DNA from 3 places in the Streptomyces sp. NBC_00250 genome. Region 3 is predicted to be linked to each of the others. Evidence: predicted binding sites of a transcription regulator. Region 3 holds the regulator's gene; each other region holds the start of a gene.
The links. The regulator HrcA, encoded in region 3, represses chaperone genes, less so after heat shock. The targets are predictions, from matches to a motif close to TTNGCACTCNGNNNNNCNGAGTGCNAA.
Positions count from the first base shown of each region.

Region 1: a site for HrcA is predicted at 7,761-7,787, ahead of groES (co-chaperone GroES). Genes of this name have one in related genera too.
Region 2: a site for HrcA is predicted at 8,281-8,307, ahead of groL (chaperonin GroEL). Genes of this name have one in related genera too.

Region 1 is NZ_CP108088.1:3,806,853-3,816,498, reverse strand. It holds gene rimI (ribosomal protein S18-alanine N-acetyltransferase) at 1-402, shown strand, start outside; gene tsaD (tRNA (adenosine(37)-N6)-threonylcarbamoyltransferase complex transferase subunit TsaD) at 392-1,507, shown strand; gene OG259_RS16940 (hypothetical protein) at 1,504-1,758, shown strand; gene OG259_RS16935 (polysaccharide deacetylase family protein) at 1,815-2,663, shown strand; gene OG259_RS16930 (YciI family protein) at 2,801-3,166, shown strand; gene OG259_RS16925 (RNA polymerase sigma factor) at 3,249-4,454, shown strand; gene OG259_RS16920 (hypothetical protein) at 4,476-5,120, shown strand; gene OG259_RS16915 (THUMP-like domain-containing protein) at 5,202-6,389, opposite strand; gene OG259_RS16910 (polysaccharide deacetylase family protein) at 6,519-7,451, shown strand; gene OG259_RS16905 (hypothetical protein) at 7,472-7,720, shown strand; gene groES (co-chaperone GroES) at 7,932-8,240, shown strand; gene groL (chaperonin GroEL) at 8,374-9,646, shown strand, end outside.
Region 2 is NZ_CP108088.1:4,239,589-4,249,234, reverse strand. It holds gene OG259_RS19080 (NAD(P)-dependent oxidoreductase) at 1-733, opposite strand, end outside; gene OG259_RS19075 (winged helix-turn-helix transcriptional regulator) at 831-1,178, shown strand; gene OG259_RS19070 (alpha,alpha-trehalose-phosphate synthase (UDP-forming)) at 1,215-2,657, opposite strand; gene OG259_RS19065 (DUF7927 domain-containing protein) at 2,752-4,578, opposite strand; gene OG259_RS19060 (glucosyl-3-phosphoglycerate synthase) at 4,656-5,624, opposite strand; SAM riboswitch class I at 5,774-5,918, shown strand; gene thrC (threonine synthase) at 5,912-7,222, shown strand; gene OG259_RS19050 (MoaD/ThiS family protein) at 7,237-7,515, shown strand; gene OG259_RS19045 (cold-shock protein) at 7,927-8,130, shown strand; gene groL (chaperonin GroEL) at 8,474-9,646, shown strand, end outside.
Region 3 is NZ_CP108088.1:6,124,129-6,133,774, reverse strand. It holds gene OG259_RS27695 (histidine triad nucleotide-binding protein) at 1-307, opposite strand, end outside; gene OG259_RS27690 (tetratricopeptide repeat protein) at 384-1,478, opposite strand; gene OG259_RS27685 (ATP-binding protein) at 1,475-2,752, opposite strand; gene OG259_RS27680 (hypothetical protein) at 2,829-3,191, shown strand; gene OG259_RS27675 (16S rRNA (uracil(1498)-N(3))-methyltransferase) at 3,230-3,973, opposite strand; gene OG259_RS27670 (nitronate monooxygenase) at 3,970-5,049, opposite strand; gene dnaJ (molecular chaperone DnaJ) at 5,197-6,333, opposite strand; gene hrcA (heat-inducible transcriptional repressor HrcA) at 6,334-7,353, opposite strand; gene OG259_RS27655 (MBL fold metallo-hydrolase) at 7,502-8,230, shown strand; gene OG259_RS27650 (DUF3097 domain-containing protein) at 8,241-9,041, shown strand; gene hemW (radical SAM family heme chaperone HemW) at 9,186-9,646, opposite strand, start outside.

The DNA.
Region 1 (9,646 bases), 2.3 Mb from region 3:
GCGGGCATGTTCTGGTCGGAGCTGGCGCACGCGCGCGGGCCCCGGGCCACCCGCCGCTACGTCGTCGCGGAGACCGGTGAGGGGAAGATCGTCGGGTACGCCGGGCTCGCCGCCGCCGGCGGACTCGGTGACGTGCAGACCATCGCCGTCGCCCGCGACCAGTGGGGCACCGGCCTCGGCGCCCGGCTCCTCACCGACCTGCTCCACCACGCCACCGCCTTCGAGTGCGAAGAGGTCCTCCTCGAAGTGCGCGTGGACAACACCCGGGCCCAGAAGCTCTACGAGCGCTTCGGCTTCGAGCCCATCGGTTTCCGGCGCGGCTACTACCAGCCCGGAAACGTGGACGCGCTCGTGATGCGACTGACCGTTCAAGGAACTGAGACTGATTCTGATGGCTGCTGACGAACCGCTCGTACTCGGCATCGAGACCTCCTGCGACGAGACCGGCGTCGGCATCGTCCACGGGACCACGCTCCTCGCGGACGCCGTCGCGTCCAGCGTCGACACCCACGCGCGCTTCGGCGGCGTCGTGCCCGAGATCGCCTCCCGCGCCCATCTGGAGGCGATGGTCCCGACGATCGAGCGCGCCCTGAAGACGGCCGGCATCTCCGCGAAGGACCTCGACGGCATCGCGGTCACCGCAGGACCCGGCCTCGCGGGCGCGCTGCTCGTCGGCGTCTCGGCGGCCAAGGCGTACGCGTACGCCCTCGGCAAGCCGCTCTACGGCGTCAACCACCTCGCCTCGCACATCTGCGTCGACCAGCTGGAGCACGGCAAGCTGCCCGAGCCGACGATGGCCCTGCTGGTCTCCGGCGGCCACTCCTCGCTGCTGCTCTCCGCCGACATCACCTCCGACGTGCGTCCGCTGGGCGCCACCATCGACGACGCCGCCGGCGAGGCCTTCGACAAGATCGCCCGCGTGCTCGACCTCGGCTTCCCCGGCGGACCGGTCATCGACCGGCTCGCCAGGGAGGGCGACCCGGCCGCCATCGCGTTCCCGCGCGGTCTGAGCGGCTCCCGGGACCCCGCGTACGACTTCTCCTTCTCCGGCCTCAAGACCGCCGTGGCCCGGTGGATCGAGGCCAAGCGGGCGGCCGGCGAGGACGTGCCGGTGCGGGACGTCGCCGCGTCCTTCCAGGAGGCGGTCGTCGACGTCCTCACCCGCAAGGCCGTCCGGGCCTGCAAGGACGAGGGCGTAGACCACCTGATGATCGGCGGCGGCGTCGCGGCCAACTCGCGGCTCCGGGCCCTCGCCGAGGAGCGCTGCGAGCGGGCCGGCATCCGACTGCGGGTGCCCCGGCCGGGCCTGTGCACGGACAACGGCGCGATGGTCGCGGCCCTCGGCTCCGAGATGGTCGCCCGCAACCGGCCCGCCTCCGACCTGGAGCTGTCGGCGGACTCCTCGCTGCCGGTGACGGACCCGCACGTGCCGGGTGCGCACGCGCACGGCCACTCCCACGACCACGATCACGTGCACGAGGTCAGCAAGGAGAACCTGTACTCATGAGGCTCGCCCTCATGTGGGAGGCACGGGCCGCGCAGGGCCGGGGCGCCGAGCTCCTGGAGTGGGCCCGGTCCCAGGTCCTCGCGCACGAGCCGCTGCGGCGGGAGATCCTGCGCGCCCCGCAGGACCGGGTCCTCGTCCTCACCTGGTGGGAGGCGGAGACCTTCGACGTCGAGCTGCCCGAGCTGCCGGAGCCGGACGCGGAGCTGATCACCCGTCCGGTCCACCGCTGGCGCTTCGAATCGGTCGAATAAGCACACCGGATCGAAAGTAGAGCAACCTTTCGATCGAATCGGGCATCCCACAGCGCGTGAAGAAGACGATCGCGCTGTGGGCGGCGCTGACCGCCGTCGCCCTCCTGGTGACCGGCTGCGCGGCGGAGGAGCCCGAGGCCGCTCCCGCCCCGGCGAAGACGACCGCACCCGCGGTCGAGCCGTCCGCCGGGCACAAGGCGCCCGAGGCCCCCGGGGGCGCCACTGCCGCCGCGTACCGCCGCTGGGGCCTCAAGCCCTTCGCCGCCCCGCCCGCCCCGCCGGCGACCAAGCCGGTGACCCGCGAGCCGGGCGGCCCGGTCCCCGTCATCAGTGACATCCCCACCACCGAGAAGATCGTCTTCATCACGATCGACGACGGGGCGGAGAAGGACCCCGAGTTCGTCACGATGATGAAGGACCTCAAGGTCCCGGTCACGATGTTCCTCACCGACTCCGCCATCCGCGCCGACTACGGGTACTTCGCCCCGCTCGTCGCCCAGGGCCACGGCCTCGCCAACCACACCCTCACCCACCCCAACCTGCGCACCCTCCCCAAGGACGCCCAGCGCCGGGAGATATGCGGCCAGCAGACGAAGCTGGCGAAGCGGTACGGCACCGCCCCTCGCCTCTTCCGCCCGCCCTACGGCAACTGGAACGAGGCCACCCGCGCGGCGGCGGGGGAGTGCGACGTCGACGCGATCGTGCTGTGGCGCGAATCCATGCAGATCAAGAACATGCAGTACCAGCGCGGCGACAGGAAACTGCACCCCGGCGACATCATCCTGGCCCACTTCCGCGGCCCGTCCGAGCTCAAGGGCCGCACGATGACCGAGATGACGGCGACGATGCTGCGCCGCATCCAGGAACAGGGCTTCACGGTGGCGCGCCTGGAGGACTACGTCTAGAAGCCCGGGTCCGAAGACCGCCTCCGGAGACCGCGGCCGAAAAAACCTTCCGCGGGTCGTCGATGCGGGGCCCGCCCGTTCGACGTATGTGTGGAAGGCGGGGAACGGCCCCGCCGCCGCACCATCGAGGAGTCGTCATGCCCCGCTTCCTGTCCCTCGTCCGCATCGAGGAGAACACCATCGACATGGAGAGCGCCGACCCCGGCTTCGAGGAGCGGATGGGCGCGCTCTTCGAGGAGATCACCAAGGCAGGTGCCATGGTGGACACCGCCGGGCTCAGGCCGACCGCCGAGGCCACCCGGATCACCTGGTCGGACGGGAAGCTGTCGTACACCGACGGACCGTTCACCGAGACCAAGGAGGTCGTCGGCGGCTACGCGATGCTCCAGTGCAAGGACATGGCCGAGGCCGTCGAGTGGGGGAAGCGGTTCCTGGCCGTCCACCCGCCGCACTGGAAGGTGGGCCTGGAGGTCCGCGAGGTCGAGGAGATGCCGGAAGGCTGACCGGTCCCCGAGCCCGTCGTGTGCTGTCATGTGAGACGTGACGGCACAGACGGTCGAGGAGACGCTGGAGACGGTCTTCCGGATGGAGTCGGCGCGGATCGTCGCCACCGCGGCGCGGATCGTCCGCGATGTCGGCATCGCCGAGGAGATCGCGCAGGACGCGCTCGTCGCCGCCCTTGAGCAGTGGCCGCGGACAGGGGTCCCGGAGCGGCCGGGAGCCTGGCTGACGGCCACCGCCAAGCACCGCGCCGTCGACCTCGTGCGGCGCCGCGAGACGTACGCCCGGAAGCTCGCCGAGGTGGGCAGGACGCTCGACGAGGAGTCGTACGACCCGGAGCCCTCGGGCCCCGGGGACATCGACGACGACGTGCTGCGGCTGATCTTCACCGCCTGCCACCCGGTGCTCTCCGCCGAGGCCCGCGCGGCTCTCACGCTGCGGCTCGTCGGCGGGCTCCGGACGGACGAGATCGCCCGCGCCTTCCTCGTACCGGAGGCGACCGTCGCGGCGCGGATCACCCGCGCCAAGCGGACGCTCGCGAAGGCGGGCGTGGAGTTCGAGGTGCCGTACGGGGAGGCGCGGGCGGCCCGGCTCGGCTCCGTCCTGGAAGTGATCTACCTGATCTTCAACGAGGGGTACGCGGCGACCGCCGGCGGCGACCTGCTGCGGCCGGGCCTGTGCGAGGACGCGCTGAGGCTCGCCCGGGTCCTCGCCGCGCTCGTGCCCCAGGAGGGCGAAGCGCAGGGTCTGGCCGCCCTGTTGGAGCTCCAGGCCTCGCGGACGGCGGCCAGGACCGGACCCGACGGGCGGCCGGTGCTGCTCGCCGCGCAGGACCGGCGGCGCTGGAACCGGCTCCTCATCCGGCGCGGATACGCCGCGCTCGAACGCGCCGGGGACGGGCGCTCCTACGGGCCGTACGCCCTCCAGGCCGCGATCGCCGCCCTCCACGCGCGGGCCGCCTCGTACGAGGAGACGGACTGGGCGACGATCGCCGCGCTCTACGGGAAGTTGGGCGCCCTGACCCCCTCACCGGTCGTCGAGCTGAACCGCGCGGTCGCCGTGTCGATGGCCGAGGGCCCCGCGGCGGCGCTCCCGATCGTCGACGCCCTGGCCGCCGAACCGGGCCTGGCGCGCTACCACTTGCTGCCGAGCGTGCGGGGCGACCTGCTGGCCCGGCTCGGCCGGACGGAGGAGGCGCGGGCGGAGTTCGAGGCGGCGGCGGAACTCACCCGCAACGAGAGCGAGCGGGAGCTGCTGCGGGGGAGGGCGCGGGAGTTGGAGGCTTCGTGACGCGCCCGTAGGGTGCTTGGCATGTCCCCGCGCAATCCGCTGCCTCCACCGCCCCCGCCCGCCGAGATCCAGAGCTGGCCCGACCGGGACGCGCGCCTCGCCGACCGGGCGCGGGCGCTGGACGAGCTGGCCCGACGGCTGCTCGGCGCCGGGCGGCTCGCGCTGTTCCTGCTCTGGTTCCTCCTGCTCCAGCTGGGCTGGTCCCTGATCGGCGTCCTGCTCACCTCGCTGGGCGGACCCGTCTTCGACCCGATCATGATGATGATGGACCTCTTCGCGGCGGCCCTCGGCATCGGCGTCCTCGTCCCCGCCGTGTGGCTGACGATCCGCAGCCTGCGCCGCGACCGGATCATCCGCGAGCGCCTCGTCCAGTGGGCGGCCCTGGACCGGCACGGCCCGACGGACGCCCGGCTGCGTGCGCCCGGCCTCAGCGTCAACTGGCTGCTGATGTCCTTCGCGATGTGCGGACTCGGCCTCTGGATGGGCTTCGCGGTCCCGGCCGGCGTCAGCCGGGACGACGGCTACGGACTGGTCGCCTACGGCATGGGAGTCGCCCTGATCCTCTGGGTCACCGGCCTGACGGGCCTGGTCAAGGCCATCGGGCACTACCGCCTGGCGGTACGGCTGACGGGCCGGCGGCGGTCCGAGGCGAGCACGGCCGCCTGAGCGGCGGGGTCCACCGGCTCACCGCCGCCTCACCGCCTCCGCGGCTCACCGCCTCCGCGGCTCACCGCCGCCTCCGCCGGTTCACCGACCCCCCGCCGGCCTCCCGATCAGCATCGTCGGCGCTCCCGCCACCCGGGTGAGCAGGACCGTCGCCGAGTGGGGGCCCTTCGGCTTCACCTTGCGGCGGATCTCCTCGGGCTCGACCGCGGAGCCGCGCTTCTTCACCGTCAGGGTGCCGACCTCGCGCTCCCGCAGCAGGGCCTTCAGCTTCTTCAGGTTGAAGGGGAGTTCGTCGGTGATCTCGTACGCGGCGGCGTACGGGGTCGGGACGAGCGCGTCCGCCGTGATGTACGCGATCGTCTCGTCGATCAGGCCACCGGCCAGGTCCTCCGCCACCTCGGCGACCAGGTGGGCGCGGATGACGGCGCCGTCCGGCTCGTAGAGGTAGCGGCCGACCGGGCGGACCGCCGGGTCGGGGAGGCCGCGGCCGGTGAGGCCCGCGCCCGAGGGCAGCAGGGTGGCCCGGCGGGCGCCCGGTTCCGTACCGAACCAGAGGACGGCCTCCTTGACGTCCCCGCCGTCCGAGATCCACTCGGCCTCGGCCTCGTCGGGAACCGCCTCGTGCGGGATGCCCGGGGCCACCTTGAGCGCCGCGTGCGGGGCCCTGCGGGCCGCCTCGACCGCCCAGGAGAGCGGCGGGGAGTACGCCTCCGGGTCGAAGATCCGGCCCCGGCCGCCGCGCCGCGCCGGGTCGACGAAGACCGCGTCGTACGGGGCGGTGTCGATGTCGGTGACGTCCGCGCACCGCACCTCGATCAGCTCCGCGAGGCCGAGGGCCTCGGCGTTGGCGCGGGCCACCTCGGCGGTGAGCGGGTCGCGGTCGACGGCGAGCACGGAGATCCCGGCACGGGCGAGCGCGATCGCGTCGCCGCCGATCCCGGAGCAGAGGTCCGCGACGCTCCGTACCCCGAGCGCCTTCATGCGGGCCGCCCGGTAGGTGCCGACCGAGGCGCGCGTCGACTGCTCGACGCCGTTCGGGGTGAAGTACATCCGGTACGCGTCCTCCGCGCCGAACTTCGCCACCGCCCGCTGCCGCAGCCGCGCCTGCCCGATGGCCGCCGTGACCAGCTCGGCGGGGTGGTCACGGCGCAGCCGGGAGGCGACCGCCAGCTCCTGGGCGGGGTCGTAGTCGCGCAGGGCGGTGAGGAGCGTCTGGCCCTCGGGGCCGAGCAGAGGGGCGAAGGAGGCGAGGTCGGTCACCCGTCCCATTGTGGGCCCTGTGATGCTGTGGGCCGGCCGGGGGACCGAGGGCACGTACGGCGGTGTCGTACCCCGCGAGGGGCTCCCGCGCTGACAGGATGCGGCGCCATACGACTCGTACGACAAAAGGAATAAACGATGGCAAAAGGTGTGCACGGTTCCACTCGGGCGCTCGGGGCGGTGCTCGTCGTCGCCGCTCTCGCCTCCGCCGCCACGGCCTGCTCCGACGGCGCCGAGCCGGACCGCGGCGCGCCCGCCCCCGCCGCCGGGCAGCAGGCCCAGAGGCAGGTGCAGGGCCAGAGTGCGGCCCGCGCGCTCGACGCGTACGTCGAGAAGGTCCACAAGCGGCGGACCGCCCGCGTGCTCGCCGCCAAGAAGTGGGGCCTCGCCAAGCCCCCGCTCGAAGCGCCCGCCCCGCCCGCCGTCAAGCCGAAGATCACCACCCGCAAGGGCTTCGAGACGGACGGCGAAGGACTCCCGCCCGTCTTCACCACCGTGCCGACCAAGCAGAAGGTCGTCTTCCTGACGATCGACGACGGCGCGGAGAAGGACCCGGCGCTGCTGCGGATGATGAACGAACTGCGGATCCCCTACAGCGCCTTCCTCAGCGACTACGTCGTCAAGGACGACTACGGCTACTTCGCCCGGATGCAGAAGTCGCAGGAGTCCGGGGTCTCCCTCCACAACCACACCCTCAACCACCGCTACCTGCCCGGACTCTCGTACAAGCAGCAGAAGCGCGAGATCTGCGGCATGCAGGACGTCATCGAGAAACGATTCGGCAAGCGGCCCCCGCTCTTCCGCCCGCCGTACGGCAACTACAACGAGGACACCCTGCGCGCCGCCAAGTCCTGCGGGGTCGAGGCCGTCCCGCTGTGGGCCTCCGAGGCGTTCCCCGACCACATGGAGTGGCGCGAGTGGGACCGGGACCTGCACCCCGGCGACATCGTCCTCACCCACTTCCGGGGCAAGCAGGACTGGAAGGGCTCCATGCCCGACATGATCCGCCGGGTGATGAACGTGATCACGGCCAAGGGGTACGCGGTCGCGAAGCTCGAGGACTACGTGTGACCGGACGACGGGGACCACGCGTGACCGGACGACGGGGGGCATCCGCGACCGGACGGCAGGGGTCCTCCGCGACCGGGCGGCGGGTGCCGGCGCTGCTGGCCGCGGTGCTCGTGCTGGGTCTCACCGGCTGCGCCTCGACCGTGGACTCGATCGAGCGGCTCGGCCGGAAGGCGGTGGAACGCGTCGGCCCCCGCGACGCGAAGCCGGCGCCGGCGGCCGACCACGCGTCGACGGAGCTGCCGCCGGTGCCGGGCGGCCGGGGTCACTGAGGCCCCTCCGCGCCGCGAGGACACCGCCACGAGTGAGGAATTGGCACTCCGCTTGACCGAGTGCTAATCGCGGTCATAGTCTCGGCTCTGGCACTCACCACTGGAGAGTGCCAACAGAGCGACGGGCAGGTCCGGCACCCGCGACGACGGATCCACCTGGTCGCCACCTCAGACAGTTAACCCCGAGATCTCCGAAGGGGGAGGTCGGATCGTGACGACCACCAGCTCCAAGGTTGCCATCAAGCCGCTCGAGGACCGCATTGTGGTCCAGCCGCTCGACGCCGAGCAGACCACCGCCTCTGGCCTGGTCATTCCGGACACCGCCAAGGAGAAGCCCCAGGAGGGCGTCGTCCTGGCCGTGGGCCCGGGCCGCTTCGAGAACGGCGAGCGTCTGCCGCTCGACGTCAAGACCGGCGACATCGTGCTGTACAGCAAGTACGGCGGCACCGAGGTGAAGTACAACGGCGAGGAGTACCTCGTCCTCTCGGCTCGCGACGTGCTCGCGATCGTCGAGAAGTAATTCACCGACGTACCGAAGTACCTGAAGTACCGAGCACTGAAGCAGATGCTCAGAGCTGCGCCCCGAGGCCCCTTCCAGGCGCCCCGGGGCGCGGTTCGTTCCACCCCGATTCCGAGAGGGCTGAACCGCTCCCATGGCGAAGATCCTGAAGTTCGACGAGGACGCCCGTCGCGCCCTTGAGCGCGGCGTCAACAAGCTTGCCGACACGGTGAAGGTGACGATCGGCCCCAAGGGCCGCAACGTCGTCATCGACAAGAAGTTCGGCGCCCCCACCATCACCAACGACGGTGTCACGATCGCCCGCGAGGTCGAGATCGAGGACCCGTACGAGAACCTCGGCGCCCAGCTGGTGAAGGAGGTGGCGACCAAGACCAACGACATCGCGGGCGACGGCACCACCACCGCCACCGTGCTCGCCCAGGCCCTGGTCCGCGAGGGTCTGCGCAACGTCGCCGCCGGTGCGTCCCCGGCCGCCCTGAAGAAGGGCATCGACGCCGCCGTCAAGGCCGTCTCCGACGAGCTGCTCGCCACCGCGCGCCCGATCGAGGACAAGTCCGACATCGCCGCCGTCGCCGCGCTCTCCGCGCAGGACCAGCAGGTCGGCGAGCTCATCGCCGAGGCGATGGACAAGGTCGGCAAGGACGGTGTCATCACCGTCGAGGAGTCCAACACCTTCGGCCTGGAGCTCGACTTCACCGAGGGCATGGCCTTCGACAAGGGCTACCTGTCCCCGTACATGGTGACCGACCAGGAGCGTATGGAGGCCGTCCTCGACGACCCGTACATCCTGATCAACCAGGGCAAGATCTCCTCGATCCAGGACCTGCTGCCCATCCTGGAGAAGGTCATCCAGGCCGGCGCCGGCAAGCCGCTCCTGATCATCGCCGAGGACGTCGAGGGCGAGGCCCTGTCGACCCTGGTCGTGAACAAGATCCGTGGCACCTTCAACGCCGTGGCCGTCAAGGCCCCCGGCTTCGGTGACCGCCGCAAGGCCATGCTCGGCGACATCGCCACCCTCACCGGTGCGACCGTCATCGCCGAGGAGGTCGGCCTCAAGCTCGACCAGGCCGGTCTCGACGTGCTCGGCACCGCCCGTCGCGTCACCATCACCAAGGACGACACCACGATCGTCGACGGTGGCGGCGACTCGTCCGAGGTGGCCGGCCGCGTCAACCAGATCAAGGCCGAGATCGAGTCCACGGACTCCGACTGGGACCGCGAGAAGCTGCAGGAGCGCCTGGCGAAGCTCGCCGGTGGCGTCTGCGTCATCAAGGTCGGCGCCGCCACCGAGGTGGAGCTCAAGGAGAAGAAGCACCGTCTGGAGGACGCCATCTCCGCGACCCGCGCCGCGGTCGAGGAGGGCATCGTCTCCGGTGGTGGCTCCGCTCTGGTCCACGCCGTCAAGG
Region 2 (9,646 bases), 1.9 Mb from region 3:
CCACCTGCATCGCCAGGTTCGACACGACGTCCGTGGTGCGGTCGCCGCTGCTCAGTTGCCGGGCCGTTCCGTGGACCGACGGGGCCATCGCGGTGAGCCAGCCGGCGAGCAGCGGGGCGAAGGCGACGGGGTCGATGTCCTCCTCGCGGATCAGGGCGAAGGCGTGTGCCGCCCCGGCGAACATCCCGTACATGGCGCTGAGCAGGGCCACGTCGTGGAGGGCCGCGAAGCCCGGGTCCTCGCCGACGTACGTGGCGCCCGCCGGGACGGCCAGGGCCTTCTCGTACTGCTCGAAGAGGGCTCGCGAGCCGCTGTAGAAGACGTAGCCGCCGGCTTCCGGGACCCCGATCATCGGCGGTACGGCCATGATGCCGCCGTCCAGGTAGCGGGCGCCCCGCGCCTCGGCCCACGCGGCGCGGGCGCGGGCCTGGGCGGGGGTGCCGGTGACCAGGTTCACCAGGTCCTTTCCGACCAGGTCGGCGTCGGCGAGCGCCTCCTCGACCGAGGCGTCGTCCAGCAGGCAGACGATGATCAGGTCGCTCGCCGCGACCGCCTCGGCAGCGGTGTCGGCCGTCTTCGCGCCCTCGGCGGCGAGCGGCGCGGCACGGGCCGGGGTGCGGTTCCAGGCGGTGAGCGGATGGCCGGCGGCGAGCCAGGTGCGGGCGAGCGCGGTGCCCATCGCGCCGAGGCCGAGCAGGGTGACGGGGGTCTTCTCGATCGTGTTCGCTGTCATGACGGCAAGGCTGCTTCAGGCCTCTGACCTGCTCAAGTACCCACTTGGAAGTGGGTGGTTACCCTGAGGTGAGCGAACAGGTCAGGAGGGGTGGCGCATGGCGACGCTGAATCGGCCCGGAGCCGGGGACGGGCACGTCTGCGGGATCGACGCCGCCATGGAGGTCATCGGCGGCAAGTGGAAGGTGCTCATCCTCTGGGCCCTCCACGAGCAGCCGCACCGCCGCTTCGGGGAGCTCCGCAGACTCGTCCCGGGCATCACGGAGAAGGTCCTCGCCTCGCACCTGCGGGAGCTGGAGGCGGACGGCATCGTGGACCGCGTCTCCTACGAGGAGGTCCCGCCCCGCGTCGAGTACGCCCTCACGAAGGACGGCGTCCGCCTCAACGAGGCCCTCGAACCACTGGCGGCGTGGGGGCGTGAGCGGAGGGACTCCCCGCCCGCGTGAGCGGAGGGACTCCCCGCGGGCGGGAACGCCTACCCGCTAGCCCTCCCTCAGGGCCTCCAGCTGGTTCAGGAACCAGCGCTGCGGGGGCAGGGCCGTCGCCGCCGCCGCGAGGCGCTGCGAGCGGTCGGCGCGCTCGGCCGCCGGCATCGACAGGGCGGTGTGGAGGGCCTCCGCGGTCTCCGACACGTCGTAGGGGTTCACCGTGAGGGCGTCGCGCATCAGCTCCCGGTACGCGCCCGCGCCTGTCGACAGGACGAGCGCGCAGCCCGCCTCCGAGACCACCGGTATCTCCTTCGCGACCAGGTTCATGCCGTCGCGCACCGGGTTCACCAGGGCCACGTCGGCCAGGCGGTAGGCGGCCAGGGAGCGGGTGAAGTCGTCCTCCACGGAGACGACGACCGGCTGCCAGTCGGCCGTGCCGAACTCGGCGTTGATCTCCTCGGCCAGTTCCGTCACCGAGGCCGTGTACTCCCGGTACGAGGCCAGGTCCTGCCGGGAGGGGTACGCCGAGGCCAGGTGGACCACCCGGTCGCGCCACTCGGGGTGGACGGTGAGCAGCTCCCGGTAGGCGAGCAGGCCGCGCAGGATGTTCTTCGACAGCTCCGTGCGGTCGACGCGGACGATGGTCTTCCGGCCGCCGACCTCCTCGCGGAGCCGGGCCAGCCGCTCGTCCACCTCCGGGCGGTACGCGAGGGCCCGCAGCTCATCGCCGTCCACACCCAGGGGGTACGCCCGGACCCGGGTGCGGCCCTTCCCGACGCCGTAGCGGCGCCACTCCACCCCGTGCCAGGGGTCACCGCTCGGCCACACCCCCTCGGCCATGCCGGTCGAGTCGTCCCGCTGGGAGCAGCAGTCGATGAAGAGCGAGGCCCATCGCCAGGTGTGGAAGCCCAGCTCGTCCGCGCCGAGCATGCCCCACAGCAGCTCCTCGACGATGTCGTCCGGCACCATCCGCAGGTACTCGGAGGACGTCCAGGGGGTGTGGGTGAAGTGCCCGATCCGCAGGTCGGGGCGGAGCTCCCGCAGCATCCCGGGGACGAGCGCCAGGTGGTAGTCCTGCACCAGGACCGCCGCGCCCTGGTCCGCCTCGGCGGCCAGGGCCTCGGCGAAGGCGCGGTTGTAGGCGCGGTAGGACGCCCAGCGGCGCCGGAACTCCGCGTCGAAGACCGGCTCGCGCGGGATGTCGTACAGGTGGTGGTGGAGGAACCACAGCACCGAGTTCGCGATGCCGTTGTACGCGTCGGCGTACACGTCCGGGTCGATGTCCAGCATCCGTACGCCCGGCTCGCCGATCCCGCGCCGGACGGCCTCCCGGTCGCCCTCGCCGAGCGCCGCGCACACCCACAGGCTGTCCTGCGAGGAGACGGCGCTCAGCCCGGAGACCAGGCCGCCGCCGCCCCTGCGGGCGTCGAGCTCACCGTCCTCGCCGAGCACGTACGAGACGGGGCCTCGATTGGATGCCACAAGAACAGAAGCCATGTGGCGAACCTAGCCCGTCCCGTAAACGCTCAAACGTACGTATACGAGACGGGTGGATCCGGCCACGGAGGGTGGCCGGACCTCCGGGCGGCCGTCAGTTCTCGCGTCGGCCGCGCATCGCCGCCTTCGCCACCACGCCCGTCGCCGCGAGGGCGAGGCCGAGCGCGCCGAGCAGCCACAGCCGCTCACCGTTGCCGCCGGTCTCGGCCATCGAGCCGCCGTCGTTCCCGTGCGGCCCGGGGGCCGGGGGAGCGGGGGAGGACTCGGCGGGGGCCGGGGCCCAGGTGGGGTCCACCGGGGTCGGGGTCGGCGTGGGGTCCACCGGCGTCGGGGTCGGCGTCGGGGTGGGCGTGGGATCCACCGGGGTCGGCGTCGGCGTCGGCCTGGGTGTCGGCTTCGGTTTCCCGATCGCCGGGGTCACCGCGCACGCCGGGTCCCGGCTGCCGTCTCCGCAGTTGGAGCGGGGTGTCTCCACCTTCACGCTGTTGCGGAGCTTCCCGTCGCCCGTCGGCGGGTTCTTGATCTTCACCGAGTAGGTGACGGTCACCGCCTTCCCGGCCGGGACGGTGCCCACGTACCCGATCTTCGGCGCCGTGTACGTCGCCCTGCCCAGGGTCGTCTTCACGTCGCCGTTGTAGTCGGCGTCGTCGAGGTTCCCGGCCAGATCGTCGCTGAACGCGGCGTTCGGATAGTCGAGCGTGCTGATGTTCTTCGCGGTGATCGTGTACGTGAGGGTGTCGCCCGGCTTCACCGTGCGCGGGCTCGCCGTCCTGGTGATCTCCAGGTCGGGGACCGGTACGGAGAAGGCGAGCGCGGAGGGCACGTAGGTGTCGCCGCGGGTGGTGAAGGTCAGGTCGGCCGAGGTCGCGCCCTGGGGGATGGCGCCGTCGGGGATGTCGAAGGCCTTGGCGTCGATGCTCAGGTTGTTGATCAGCTTGGGGGTGACGGCGCCGTCGTCCTCGCTGACGAAGAAGTTGCGGGTGTTGCCCGTGTGGGCCTCGGTGACGTTCTTGCCGTCGACGAGGAAGGTGTCCCCCGGGGTGTTCCGGTCGCCCTCGTACGCGGTGATGCCGGCCCGCACCTTGCCGCCGCTCCGGTGGAAGCCGTCCACGGTGATCGTGGTGGCGGGGGAGGTCGAACGCTGCAGGACATGGCCGCCGTACACGTACACGGTGCGCCGCTCGGGGGCGTGGACCGGATCCGGGCCGGGGAACTTGTGGACGACGGTCAGCGACCAACCCGCCACGCAGCCCTTGCCGTCGGGCGCCCAGATGTTGCCGACGGCCACCTGCGCGTCCGTCCCCGAGACGCCCGCGAAGGCGGCGGTCACGTCCGACTCGCCCGTGTAGTAGTGCGGGCCGTTGGTGTCGGCCGGGTCGGCGACCATGCTGTCGATCGAGACCGGGGCAGCCGCGGCCGAGCCGACCTTGATCAGCGGGGTGGTGGTCGTCGGGTCGCCGGGCGAGGGCTCGACATCCGTGCCGGAGATGTCGCAGCGCTTCAGCCGCGCCCCGCTCGGACCCTTGTACGTGCCGTCGTTGCCGCCCCAGAAGAGCCGGGCGTATGCGACCTCGGCGCCCGCCGGGATCCGCACGTGGCCGGTACTGGAGCCGTATCCGCCGCCGGTGCCGCCCGCGTCGATCCGCCGCATCACGAAGGTGTTGTTGTCGTCCGAGCCCTGGCCGCTCGCCGCGGTCGCACAGCGGGCGGCCAGGTCGGCGGGGGCGGCCGGGCAGCCCATCACCGTGTTGCCGATCGTGGTGAAGTCGCCGTACAGCGACTCGTCGTACCGCTTGCCGAAGGGCTCGACCACATCCGCCGCGGCCGGCCCCGCCGCGGTGAAGGCGAGCGAGCCCGCCGCCAGTCCTGCGGCCGCGACGACCGCGAGCACCCTGCCCAGGTGTTGTTGTCTGAAGCGCATAAAAGGGCAATGTAGGCAAAACGGATCATCATGCGGCGTTACGCCACGCGGTCGGGCCATGCGGTCAGGCCGTCCGGTCAGGCCACGCGGCGGTGCGCGTACTCCGCGATGTCGGCCATCGGCGGCCGCTCCTCCGTGTCCACGTCGTACGTCCGCGGCTCGAAGCCCTTCTCGCCCCGCTCGAACTGGGTCAGCCGCGGCCGCACCAGATGGCCCCGCGAGAGCCGCAGCTGCGCCGTCCGGTAGATCGCCGCCGCCATCCGGCCCAGCGCGAGACCGTCCTGGTGCCGGTGCTTGCGCACCCCCACGTCCACCTGTGCGAGCGCGTCCAGACCCACCGTGTGCAGGGCGTCCACGAGCAGCCCCAGCTCCACTCCGTAACCGACCGGGAAGGGCAGCCGTTCGAGCAGCGAGCGGCGGGCCGCGTACTCACCGCCGAGCGGCTGCACGAAGCCGGCCAGCTGCGGCCAGTGCAGATTCAGCAGCGGGCGCGCCACCAGCTCCGTCACCCGACCGCCCTGGCCGGCGGTCTTGCCGGAGGCGAGCCCGTTGAACTCGGGGCCGAAGGGACGGTCGTACATCGCCTTCACGAAGTCGACGTCCGGATCGGTGAGCAGCGGGCCCACGATCCCCGTCACGAAGTCCGCGGAGAAGTCCCGCAGGTCGGCGTCCACGAAGCACACGACGTCCCCGGTGGTCACCATCAGTGACCGCCACAGCACCTCGCCCTTGCCCGGCACGGCCGGTATCCGCGGGAGTATCGCGTCCCGCGCGACCACCCGCGCCCCGGCCGCCGCCGCCACCTCCGCCGTACGGTCCGTGGAGCCCGAGTCGATCACCACCAGCTCGTCGACGAGCGGCACCGCCTCCGACATCAGCTCGCGCCGGATCACGGCGACGATGTCACCGACCGTCGCCTCCTCGTTCAGCGCCGGCAGGACGACGCTGACCTTCGTGTTTCGCTTGGCGGCGAGGATTCGCTCCAGCGGCCGGTCCTCCACGGACCAGGACCGCCGGTCCAGCCAGCGCTCCACCTCTTCCAGCACGTGATCTCCATCTCGCGGTTCGGACGGCCGGTCCAAGCGTCCGGGCCTTCGGTTACAGTCTTGAACAACGCGGATGCCCGATGCACGTCGGGGTGCCGCCCGCGCCGGAGCGCAGGAACGAAAGTTCACCGCGCTTCACAATCGAATACCGCTCATCCAGAGGGGCAGAGGGAAACGGCCCGTTGAAGCCCCGGCAACCCTCCAGTCGGTTACTCGTCCTCCAGCGAGGCTCCCGGCTAGGGAAGGTGCCAAATCCGTCTCATGGCGAAAAATTCGTCATGGGAAAGATGAGGAGAAAGGGCCTCGCCTCCATGGCTGTACAGACTGTTACCCCCGCCACTTCGGTCGACCTCGGTCCCGCGTCCGGGCTCTCCTGTCGCGAATGCGGTGAAAAGTTCGCACTCGGCCCGATCTTCGCCTGCGAACTCTGTTTCGGACCGCTCGAAGTCGCGTACGACCTCCCCACCGGTGACCCCGAGGCACTGCGCAAGCAGATCGAGGCCGGCCCCGCCAACATCTGGCGCTACGCCCCCCTGCTGCCCGTCCCCGCCGACGTCGCCGACAAGCCGAACCTGAACCCGGGCTGGACCAAGCTCGTCCAGGCCGACAACCTCGCCCGCGAGATCGGCGTCGCCCCCGGCAAGCTCTTCGTCAAGGACGACTCGGGCAACCCGACCCACTCCTTCAAGGACCGGGTCGTCGCCCAGGCCATCGAGGCCGCCCGCGCCTTCGGCTTCACCACCCTCTCCTGCTCCTCCACCGGCAACCTGGCCGGCGCCGTCGGCGCCGCCGCCGCCCGCGCCGGCTTCCGCTCCTGCGTGTTCATCCCGCACGACCTGGAGCAGGGCAAGGTCGTCATGGCCGGTGTCTACGGCGGTGACCTCGTCGCCATCGAGGGCAACTACGACGACGTCAACCGCTTCTGCTCCGAGCTCATCGGCGACCCGCTGGGCGAGGGCTGGGGCTTCGTCAACGTCAACCTCCGCCCGTACTACGGCGAGGGCTCCAAGACGCTGGCGTACGAGATCTGCGAGCAGCTCGGCTGGGTCATCCCCGACCAGCTCGTCATCCCGATCGCCTCCGGCTCCCAGCTCACCAAGATCGACAAGGGTCTGCAGGAGCTCATCAAGCTCGGCCTCGTCGAGGACAAGCCGTACAAGATCTTCGGCGCCCAGGCCGAGGGCTGCTCCCCGGTGTCGGTGGCCTTCAAGGCCGGGCACGACGTCGTACGGCCCCAGAAGCCGAACACGATCGCCAAGTCGCTCGCGATCGGCAACCCGGCCGACGGCCCGTACGTCCTCGACATCGCCCGCCGCACCGGCGGCGCCGTGGAGGACGTCGACGACGAGCAGGTCGTGGCCGCGATCAAGCTCCTCGCCGAGACGGAGGGCATCTTCGCCGAGACCGCGGGCGGCGTGACGGTCGGTGTCGCGAAGAAGCTCGTCGAGAACGGGCTGATCGACCCGAACCTCACCACCGTCGTCCTCAACACCGGCGACGGACTCAAGACCCTGGACGCGGTGGCCGACACCTCTCAGGCGACCGCCACCATCCGCCCGAGCCTCGACGCGTTCCGCGACGCCGGCCTGGCCCTCTGAAAGGTTACGAAGACATGGCCGTGAACGTCCGCATCCCCACCATCCTCCGCACCTACACGGGCGGTCGGTCCGAGGTCCAGGCCGAGGGCGCGACCCTCGCCGAGGTCATCGCGGACCTGGAGAAGAACCACACGGGCATCTCCGCCCGCGTCCTGGACGACCAGGGCAAGCTGCGCCGCTTCGTCAACGTCTACGTGAACGACGACGACGTCCGCTTCGAGCAGGGCCTGGAGACGGCCACCCCGGCCGGCGCCGGCGTCTCGATCATCCCGGCCGTCGCCGGCGGCTGCTGAGCCGTCGCTCCGGCCACACCGGTTGTCCCGTCTTTCTTGAATTGCCCCTTCCGCGTCATAAAGCGGAAGGGGCAATTCTGCATGGTTGAGCGCGGTAGAGTTGGGGAAGTCCCCTCCGCTGCTCATGCCGGGCGCATATGAGAATGCGTCCCCGCACGACAAGAAGCAGCCAAAGTGCGTGTGCGATGTGTACCCTCTGCACGCTTTGCCGGGCCCGACTTGCCCCGTAACTCAAGGGATTCTCCCCAATTCGCCTTTCCGCGACGCCCAGAATTCTCGCTCGATTGACCTGTTGCAGAGGGCAGTTGGGCAGATACATTCAGCGGCGGTCGACGCGTTCCGGCGCAGGGTCTGACCCGGGTCCGCGAAGTGCGGTCCCGCGCAAGGGCCACAGTAATAGGGGAGTTAGGCATGGCTCAGGGCACCGTCAAGTGGTTCAACGCGGAGAAGGGCTACGGCTTCATCGCGGTCGACGGTGGTGCGGATGTTTTCGTCCACTACAGCGCGATCCAGATGGATGGCTACCGCAGCCTCGAAGAGGGACAGCGAGTCGAGTTCGAGATCTCGCAGGGCCAGAAGGGTCCGCAGGCGGACATGGTCAAGCTCGCCGTCTGAGCGCGGCGCGATCGGCCACCGACGCAACGCCGTCGAGGGGTCCGCATCCCTGAGGGGATGCGGACCCCTCGTGCGTTCCCGGACCCCTCCCGCGCCCCTCGCGCGCCCCTTCCGTCACCCCCTGCCCCGCATCCCGATCATCGAGAGTCGCTTGCACTCTCCTAGGGCGAGTGCTAATCATTGGCGTTAGCACTCGGAAGGTGAGAGTGCTACGAGGATCGGGCAGACGAGGCCGCCGGCCGGGTGGGGCAAGGAACCACGCGGAGCTACGGAGGCCGTCCGTCGCGGGCGTCGGCGCGGTCCTGGAGCGTTATCCACCCCATGTCCGGGAGGACCACTTCACATGGCCAAGATCATCGCGTTCGACGAGGAGGCCCGGCGCGGTCTCGAGCGCGGCATGAACCAGCTCGCTGACGCCGTCAAGGTCACCCTCGGCCCCAAGGGTCGCAACGTCGTCCTCGAGAAGAAGTGGGGCGCCCCCACGATCACCAACGATGGTGTTTCCATCGCCAAGGAGATCGAGCTCGAGGACCCGTACGAGAAGATCGGCGCCGAGCTGGTCAAGGAAGTCGCCAAGAAGACGGACGACGTCGCCGGCGACGGTACGACCACGGCCACCGTTCTCGCCCAGGCGCTCGTCCGCGAGGGCCTGCGCAACGTGGCGGCCGGTGCCAACCCGATGGCCCTCAAGCGCGGTATCGAGAAGGCCGTCGAGGCCGTCTCCGGCGCCCTGCTCGAGCAGGCGAAGGATGTCGAGACCAAGGAGCAGATCGCTTCCACGGCCTCCATCTCCGCCGCCGACACCCAGATCGGCGAGCTCATCGCCGAGGCGATGGACAAGGTCGGCAAGGAAGGCGTCATCACCGTCGAGGAGTCCCAGACCTTCGGTCTGGAGCTGGAGCTCACCGAGGGCATGCGCTTCGACAAGGGCTACATCTCGGCGTACTTCGCCACCGACATGGAGCGCATGGAGTCGTCGCTCGACGACCCGTACCTCCTCATCGTCAACTCCAAGATCTCCTCGGTGAAGGACCTGCTCCCGCTCCTGGAGAAGGTCATGCAGTCGGGCAAGCCCCTGCTGATCATCGCCGAGGACGTCGAGGGCGAGGCCCTGTCGACCCTGGTCGTCAACAAGATCCGCGGCACCTTCAAGTCCGTCGCGGTCAAGGCCCCGGGCTTCGGCGACCGTCGTAAGGCCATGCTGAACGACATCGCCATCCTCACCGGCGGCACGGTCATCTCCGAGGAGGTCGGCCTGAAGCTGGAGAACGCGGGCCTCGACCTGCTGGGCCGCGCCCGCAAGGTCGTCATCACCAAGGACGAGACCACCATCGTCGACGGTGCCGGTGACAGCGAGCAGGTCGCCGGTCGCGTGAACCAGATCCGCGCCGAGATCGAGAACTCGGACAGCGACTACGACCGCGAGAAGCTGCAGGAGCGCCTGGCGAAGCTCGCCGGCGGTGTTGCGGTCATCAAGGCCGGTGCCGCCACCGAGGTCGAGCTCAAGGAGCGCAAG
Region 3 (9,646 bases):
GGAAAACGGTCTGGCCCGCGCCCGCGCCGGTGTTGAGGACGATCCTGAAGCCGCTGCCGTCGACCTTCTCCTGGGCGGCGATCTCACCGGCCTCGCGCAGTATGTCGGCGGCGACGGTCGGCGCGGCGGTGGCCAGGGAGGCGGCGTCCGGGTAGTGGAGGCGCGGGATCACGAGGACGTGGGTGGGCGCCTGCGGGTTGATGTCGCGGAACGCGAGCGTCGTCTCCGTCTCGCGCACGATCGTCGCGGGTACTTCCCCCGCCACGATCTTGCAGAACAGGCAGTCGCTCTGCGGCTCTCCGGCCATGGCCCTGGGCCTCCTCGCCTCGTCGGTCGCTACACGCGCATGCTATCCGCCGCACCGGGCGTCGCCGCGTCCCCGGTCAGTCCTTGGGGGCGCGCCGGTTGAGGGCCGAGCGGCTCACCCAGTACGTGATGATCACGCCCCAGAAGAGGGGTGTGCCGAATCCGCTCACCACGCCCGAGTCGAAGGACCACAGGGCGAGCGAGGCGAGCGAGTAGAGGCCGAGGAGTCCGACGGCCCCGGCCATGAACAGCACGGGCCGGCAGTTGCGCGCCACGAGGAGCAGCGGGCGGCGCAGGCGGGGCGGCACCCGGCGGGCCATCCACACCGCCCATCCGGTCCAGGCGCCGAGGATCACGGCCCCGCCGACCAGGAGCGGGACGGCCGCGTCGGCCCAGGTCGCGCGCCCGGGGATCGCGACGACGGCGGCGGCGGAGGCCACGAAACCGACGAGTGCCACCCAGCGCGCACCCGCCACGGTGTTCCAGGCCATGGCCTCCAGGTTGTAGCGGGCCTTGCGGTCCTGGAGGTCGAGCGCTGCGGAGGCGACGAAGCCCTCGGCGGCCTGGGTCCAGGCCCCGCGCCGGAACCAGCGGCGCCGCAGCCGCAGCAGCGACAGGTTGTTGTGGGCCTCGCTGCTCTGCGGGTTGAGCCGCAGAGCCGTCTCGTACGCCCGCTGCGCGGTGGCGTGGTCGCCCCGGCGCTGGGCGGTGAGCCCCACCAGGAAGTGGGCGGCGTCCTCCTCGGGGGCGAGGCTGACGGCGGCCCGCGCCGCCTCGTACGCCTCGACGGTACGCGCGGGCGTACGCGCGTGCTCCGCGAACTGGGCGAGGGCGGTGCCGAGGGCGTAGTGGGTGCCCCAGTACTGCGGGGCGAGCTGCACGGCGTACCGGGCGGAGGTCTCCGCGTCCTGGAACCGCTGCAGGCCGAGCAGGATCTGGACGCGCATCAGCCAGGCCATGAGCAGCTCGGGTTCGGCGCGCAGCGCGCCGTCGACGGCGTCCAGGGCGGCCTGGTGGTCCTCGGCGCGGTGGTGGCAGCGGGCGAGCAGGACCAGCGCCTCGGCGTCCTCCGGCTCGCTCGCCAGGTGCTGGGCGACGAGCTGCCCGGCCTGCGCGTACCGCCCGGTGTCGTACAGGGCCTCGGCGCGCAGCAGCGCGGTCGGGGTGGTCACAGCTTGCGCTTCTTCTTGAGGTGGGCGAGGAGGTCGTCGTACAGGCCGCCCTCGTTGGCGAACATGGCGACGTTCCGGGCGGCGGCGAACCACGGCTCGGTGGACGGCTTGATCTGCTTGGCCGCGCCGAGCAGGTCCTTGGTGGTGATGAGGCGTACGGAGCCGCTGCGGGCGGAGTCGAGGAGCGCGGCCTCGGCGGCCGTCTCGCAGACGTGGGCGAGGTCGGCGCCGGAGAAGTCCTCGGTGGCCTTGACGAGCTTGCCGAGGTCGACGGCCTCGATGGGACGCTCGCGCAGGTGGTAGCGGAGGATCGACTCGCGCGCGGTGGCGTCCGGCGGCAGCACGAGGAGGGTGCGGTCGAGGCGGCCTGGGCGGCGCAGCGCGATGTCCACGTCCCAGGGCACGTTGGTGGCGGCGAGCACGAAGACGCCCTCGTTGCCGGCGCCGCTCGCGATGCCGTCGAGCTCGGTGAGGAGCTGGTTGACGACATTGCGCAGACCGCTGTGGTGGGTGCGGGAGCGCTTGGCGCCGAGGGCGTCCAGCTCGTCGAGGAAGACGACGCAGGGGGCCTGGCGGCGGGCGGTCTCGAAGATGTCGTGGATGTTCTTCTCGGACGCGCCGATCCACATGTCGAGGACGTCGGAGAGCGAGACGGTGAGGAAGTTCGCGCCGAGTTCACCGGCGACTGCCCTCGCGATGAAGGTCTTGCCGCAGCCGGGCGGGCCGTAGAGGAGCAGGCCGCCGCGCAGCGACTTGCCGTACAGCCTGCGCAGTTCGGGGTTGCGCATGGGGGCGAGGAAGGCGGCTTCGAGCCGGTCCTTGACCTCGTCCATGCCGCCGACGTCGGCGAGGCGTACGGAGCCCGGCGCGTCGACGTCCCAGGCGGCGGTGTCCCCGGTGGCGCCGCCGCCGTCGGCGGCCTGCGGGTCCTCCAGGAAACGAGGTCCGACGAGGTCCTGGACCTGCTGCTCGGCGGCGTCCCAGTCGAAGCCGGGGGCCTGGCCGGCGGGCACCTCGGGCGGCTCGGGCGCACTCGCGGCGGGAGCGGTGGCCGGGGCCGGGGCCGGCGGCATCCCCATGGCGCGCACCATCAGCGCGCGGGCGCCGGCGTCCCCCGGCGCGTGCTGGAGGGCCACGGCCGCCTCCGCGACGGCCTCGTCGTTCCGTCCCTCGGAGAGGAGGAGTTCGCCGAAGTGGAGACGGAGGGGCACGTCGTCGGGCGCGGCGGCGACCGCTGCGCGCAGACTGCGGATCAGGGGGGACTCGTCGGCCATGCGATCAGCCTAAGGAGCGCACGGGGGCCGGTGTCCACCGGGTTCGGTCCGGTGCCCGCTCCGTACACTTCGCCGGATGAGACGGGACCGGGTACCGCGCAGGCTGACGGTGGACGACACGGTGTGGCTGTGGACGGTCGGTCACCGGCACGACCCGGACTGTCTGACCTTCCTCACCCTGCGCCGCACCGAGAACCGCCACAGCGGGCTCCGTCTGGTCTTCCGGGACGCCCCGGGCCGCATCGTCTCCGGCTATCCCTTCGGCGCCGGGGACATCGCGTCGACGGGCGGCGACATCCTCAACCTGAACGAGCCGGGCGTCGTACGCCGCTTCCTCGACGAGGCCACGGCCCGCGATCTCCTCCCGACCGCACACGGCATCCGGGACGAGGACGGCTGGCCCCTCTACGACACCCTGACGAAGGCGGACACGACCTAAGGACTGCCCGGCCCCGGCCATGATCCGTCGGACAGGTTCTAGCTCCAGCGCCCGGTACGCCCCAGGACGAGCGCCGTCGCCGCCGTGCCCGCCGTCGAGGTGCGCAGCACGCTCCGGCCGAGCCGGTACGGCTTCGCCCCGGCCGCCTCGAACGCGGCGAGCTCCTCCGGGGAGACCCCGCCCTCGGGGCCGACGACCAGCACGATCGAGCCCTTCACCGGGAGTTCGGCGGTGGCGAGCGCCCCGCTCGGGTGGTCGCGGTCCTCGTGCAGGACGGCCGCGAAGTCGGCGCCGGCGAGCAGCGCGGCGACCTGCTTGGTCGTCATCAGGTCCGCGACCTCGGGGAACCGGGAGCGGCGCGACTGCTTGCCGGCCTCGCGCGCGGTGGACCGCCACTTGGCGAGCGCCTTGAGGCCCCGGTCGCCCTTCCACTGCGTGATGCAGCGGGAGGCGGCCCACGGGACGACGGCGTCCACCCCGGTCTCCGTCATGGTCTCGACGGCGAGTTCGCCCCGGTCGCCCTTGGGCAGTGCCTGGACGACGGTGATCCGGGGCTCCTCCTCGACGTCTTCGTGGACCTCGTCGACCCGCACGGTGAGCTGGTCCTTGCCCTCGGCGGCGAGCACCACACACGCGGCCCAGCGGCCCCGGCCGTCGGCGAGGACGAGTTCCTCGCCCTCCCGCAGCCGCTTCACGGAGACGGCGTGCCGGCCCTCGGGGCCGTCCAGGAGGAAGCTCCCGGGGCCGGGGACGGCGTCGACGACGAAGACGGGTGCGGTCATGAGTTGCTCCTGTGGGCCGGCTCGGAGAGCGCGGTGTCGAGTTCGGCGGCCAGCACCTCGACCAGCTGCCCGGCGGGGAGTTCACGGGCGAGCCGGTGGCCCTGACCGGCCCACAGGGCCATGCCCTGCGCGTCGCCCGCGGTGGCGGCCGCCTTGCGGATCGGGGCGGTGAGGTGATGGATCTCGGGGTACGCGGAGGGGGCGTACGGCCCGTGCTCGCGCATGAAACGGTTGACGAGGCCGCGCGCCGAGCGCCCGGAGAAGGCCCGGGTGAAGGCGGTCCGGGTGAACAGCGGATCGGTCAGGGCCCGCTTGTGCAGCGGGTGGGCGCCCGACTCGGGGCAGCAGAGGAAGGCCGTGCCGAGCTGGGCGGCCTCGGCGCCGGCGGCCAGGACGGCGGCGATCTGCGCGCCGCGCATGATGCCGCCCGCGGCGACGATCGGCAGGGCGACGCTCTCACGGACCTGGGTGAGGAGGGCGAGCAGTCCGGTGCCCGGGGCGTCGTCGGCGGGGTCGTCACGGAACGTGCCCTGGTGTCCGCCCGCCTCGACGCCCTGGACACAGACGGCGTCGGCTCCGGCCCGCTCCGCGGCGAGGGCCTCCTCGGCGGAGGTGACCGTCACGATCGTGAACGTACCCACGCGCGCGAAGGAGGCGAGGACCTCGGACGCGGGGCAGCCGAAGGTGAAGGAGACGACGCGGACCGGGTCCTCCAGGAGGATCGCCAGCTTGGCGTCGTAGGCGTCGTCACGGCAGTCGTCGGTATCGCCGAGCGGGGTCTCGTACCAGGTGGCCTCACCCGCGAGCTGATGCCGGTAGACCTCGACGGCGGCGGGGTCGGCGGGCCGTCCGGACTCCGGCAGGAAGAGGTTGACACCGAAGGGGCGTGCGGTGAGCCCGCGCACCTGCTTGATCTCCTGGTAGAGGCCTCCGGCCGTCTTGTACCCGCCGGCCAGGAAGCCGAGCGCCCCGGCCGCGCACACGGCTCCGACCAGCTCGGGACAGGAGGCGCCACCCGCCATGGGGGCCTGCACGATCGGAAACCGAGAGAGATCGTTCAGTGCGGTGGTGGACATACGGGCATCGTGCCATGCCGCCGCTTCCGGGCCGAATTCGTACGTCAGGTACGTAATACGTCACGTACGGAATGCGTCACGTACGGAAAGGGCGGCACCCGCCCGATCGCGTGTGCCGCCCTTCCGTACAACGGATACCGCCGCTGTCTACCGCCCGTTGAACGCGTCCTTGAGCCGCGAGAACAGCCCCTGCTGCCCCGGCTGGAACTGCCCCGTGGGCCGCTCCTCGCCGCGCAGCTTGGCCAGTTCGCGCAGGAGGCGCTCCTGCTCGGCGTCGAGCTTGCCCGGGGTCTGCACCTCGACGTGCACGATCAGGTCGCCCCGGCCGTTGCCACGCAGATGGGTGACGCCACGGCCGTGCAGCGGGATCGACTGGCCGGACTGGGTGCCCGGACGGATGTCGATCTCCTCGACGCCGTCGAGGGTCTGCAGCGGCACCTTGGTGCCGAGCGCGCCCGCGGTCATCGGGATGGTGACCGTGCAGTGCAGGTCGTCGCCGCGCCGCTGGAAGGTGTCGTGCGGCGTCTCGTGGATCTCGACGTACAGGTCGCCGGCGGGGCCGCCGCCCGGGCCGACCTCGCCCTCGCCCGCGAGCTGGATCCGGGTGCCGTTGTCGACACCGGCCGGGATCTTGACGGTGAGGGTGCGGCGGGAGCGGACCCGGCCGTCGCCCGCGCACTCGGGGCACGGGGTCGGGACCACGGTGCCGAAGCCCTGGCACTGCGGGCAGGGGCGCGAGGTCATGACCTGGCCCAGGAAGGACCGGGTGACCTGCGAGACCTCGCCACGGCCGCGGCACATGTCACAGGTCTGCGCGGAGGTGCCGGGAGCGGCGCCCTCGCCCGAGCAGGTCGTACAGACGACCGCCGTGTCGACCTGGATGTCCTTGGTGGTGCCGAAGGCCGCCTCGTTGAGGTCGATCTCCAGACGGATCATGGCGTCCTGGCCGCGGCGGGTCCGCGAGCGCGGGCCGCGCTGCGAGGCCGTGCCGAAGAAGGCGTCCATGATGTCGGAGAAGTTGCCGAAGCCACCGGCCCCGAAGCCGCCCGCGCCGCCTCCGCCGGAGGCCGAGAGCGGGTCGCCACCCAGGTCGTAGACCTGCTTCTTCTGCGGGTCCGAGAGGACCTCGTAGGCGGCGTTGATCTCCTTGAAGCGTTCCTGCGTCTTCGGATCGGGATTCACATCCGGGTGCAGCTCGCGCGCGAGCCTCCGGAAGGCCTTCTTGATCTCGTCCTGGGAGGCGTCGCGGCGCACGCCGAGTACGGCGTAGTAGTCCGTGGCCACTTACGACTCCGCCAGGATCTGTCCGACGTAACGTGCCACTGCGCGTACCGCTCCCATCGTTCCGGGGTAGTCCATGCGGGTCGGTCCGACCACGCCGAGTTTGGCGACTGCCTCGCCGCCCGAACCGTAGCCGACCGAGACGACGGACGTGGAGCTCAGCCCCTCGTGGGCGTTCTCGTGCCCGATGCGTACGGTCATGCCCGATTCCTTGGCCTCGCCCAGCAGCTTGAGGAGCACGACCTGCTCCTCAAGGGCTTCCAGGACGGGCCTGATCATCAGGGGGAAGTCGTGTCCGAAGCGGGTGAGATTGGCGGTTCCGCCGATCATCAGCCGCTCCTCGTGCTCCTCGACGAGGCTTTCGAGGAGGGTGGCGAGCACGGTCGAGACCGTGGCTCGGTCCTCGACCTCCTCGAAGGACTCGGGGAGGTCCTGCACCAGCTGCGGCACGTCGGCGAACCGGCGGCCGACGACCCGGCTGTTGAGCCGGGCCCGGAGATCGGCGAGCGAGGTCTCGCCGAAGGGTGCGGGGCAGTCGATGAGGCGCTGCTCGACGCGGCCGGTGTCCGTGATGAGCACCAGCATCAGGCGGGCGGGGGCCAGCGAGAGCAGCTCCACGTGCCGGACGGTCGAGCGGGTCAGCGAGGGGTACTGGACGACGGCGACCTGACGGGTCAGCTGGGCGAGCAGCCGGACCGTGCGGCCGACGACGTCGTCCAGGTCCACCGCGCCGTCGAGGAAGTTGTGGATGGCCCGGCGCTCGGGCGTCGACAGCGGCTTGACGCCGGCGAGCCGGTCGACGAAGAGGCGGTAGCCCTTGTCGGTCGGGATGCGGCCGGCGCTGGTGTGGGGCTGGGCGATGAAGCCCTCCTCCTCCAGCACGGCCATGTCGTTGCGCACGGTGGCGGGCGAGACGCCGAGCTTGTGGCGCTCGGTGAGTGCCTTGGAGCCGACGGGCTCCTCCGTCCCGACGTAGTCCTGGACGATGGCACGCAGGACCTCGAGTCTGCGTTCGCTGAGCATCGTGCGCACCTCCAGCTGTCGTCGTCGTTCCGGTTGCTCCGCTTTTGGCACTCGCCCTGTCCGAGTGCCAGCGATCCCCCGGCCAGTGTACGGCGGCGGGCGTCGCTCCTGGCAAGGAGGCGACGCCCCCACCGGTTAGCGTCGCGGCATGGACGTGGATTGGGAAGCGTACGGATGGGAGCGGCTCGCCGACGGAGTGGGCCGGCGACGGCTGCCCGGGTGGGACGCCACGGTCGGACTGGTACTGGGTGAACGGGCGGTGCTGCTGTACGACACGGGCTCCTCGCTCGCGGAGGGCGCCGAGCTGCGGAGCCAGATCGCGGGCCTCACGGGCGACCGGAGAGTGACGCACATCGCACTGAGCCATCCCCATTTCGACCACGTTCTCGGCACGGCGGCCTTCTCCGGCGCGGAGGTCTTCGGCGCGGTGGGCTCGGACGAGCTCCTCGGCCGGGTGCGGGACCGGGAGGCGCTGCGCGAGGACGCCGTACGGCACGGGCTCGACGAGACGGCCGCGACGGAGGCCGTGGACGTCCTGGTGGCCCCCCGGCACGTGGTCTCCGGCGAGTGGACGCTCGACCTGGGCGGCCGGCAGGTCCTCCTCGCGAACGTCGGCCCCGGCCACACGGGCCACGACCTGGTGCTCCTGGTGCCGGGCGAGCGGGAGGTGGTCTTCTGCGGCGATCTGGTCGAGGAGTCGGGCGAGCCGCAGGCGGGCCCGGACGCGATCCCCTCCCGCTGGCCGGACGCGCTGGACCGGCTCCTCGGGCTCGGCGGCGAGGAGGCGGTGTACGTGCCGGGGCACGGGTCGGTGGTGGACGCCACGTTCGTACGACTCCAGCGGGAGGAACTGGCACACCGCTTCCAGGTGGCCTAACGTCACCGAAATGCGCAGCTACAACCCGGATCTGACACCCCCTTGGAAGAAGTCGGCGCCCGTTCCGGAGGTCCCGGCCGACCGTGACCTCGTCGTCGAGGAGGTCACGACGGGCTTCTGCGGGGCGGTGATCCGCTGCGAGGCGGGCACGGTGACCCTGGAGGACCGCTTCGGCAAGCACCGCGTGTTCCCGCTCGACCCGCGCGGCTTCCTCCTGGAGGGCCGGGTGGTGACCCTGATCCGCCCGTCCGCCGCTCCCACCCGCCCGACCCGCACGGCCTCGGGCTCGGTGGCGGTCCCGGGAGCACGGGCAAGGGTGGCGCGAGCGGGCCGGATCTACGTGGAGGGCCGCCACGACGCGGAACTCGTCGAACGGGTCTGGGGCGACGACCTGCGCATCGAAGGCGTGGTCGTCGAGTACCTGGAAGGGGTCGACGACCTCCCGTCGATCGTCGCGGACTTCGCCCCGGCACCCGACGCCCGGCTGGGCGTCCTGGTCGACCACCTGGTCCCGGGTTCGAAGGAGTCGAGAATCGCCGCCCAGGTGACCTCCCCGGACGTCCTGGTCGTGGGCCACCCGTACATCGACGTCTGGGAGGCGGTGAAGCCGTCGTCGCTGGGCATCAGGGCCTGGCCCCAGGTCCCGAGGGGTCAGGACTGGAAGACGGGCGTGTGCCGGGCGCTGGGCTGGCCGGAGAACACGGGGGCGGCCTGGCAGCACATCCTGTCGAGGGTGACGTCGTACAAGGACCTGGAACCGGAGCTGCTGGGCCGGGTGGAGGAACTGATCGACTTCGTGACGTCCCCGTAGCTCGTGGCGTCGTCGTGGCTCGTGGCGTCGCCGTAGCTCGTGGCGTCGCCGTAGCTCGTGGCGTCGTCGTAGTCCTTGGGCCGTACGTCGATCGACGGGCGCACCCCGCGCCCGAGCCGCCTCGCGGCTCGGGACGCCCCCGTCCTAGTCCACCAGGTCCCGCACCACCGCGTCGGCGAGCAGCCGGCCCCGCAGGGTCAGGACCGCGCGCCCGGCCTCGTACGGCCCCGGGTCGAGGAGTCCGTCGGCCAGGGCCTTGGCGGCCGCCGCGAGCCCCGCGGGCTTCAGGAGGGACAGCTCGACGCCCTCCTTGAGCCGCAGCTCCAGGAGGACCCGCTCCACCCGCCGGTCCTCTTCGGACAGCAGCTCCCGCCCGGCGCCGGGCGACTTCCCGCCGGCCAGCGCCGCCGCGTACGCACCCGGATGCTTCACGTTCCACCAGCGCACCCCGCCCACGTGCGAGTGCGCACCGGGCCCGGCCCCCCACCAGTCGGCGCCTCGCCAGTACAGCTCGTTGTGGAGGCAGCGCCCGGCCTCGGAGGTGGCCCAGTTGGAGACCTCGTACCACTCGAATCCGGCCTGGGAGAGGACGTCCTCGGCGATCA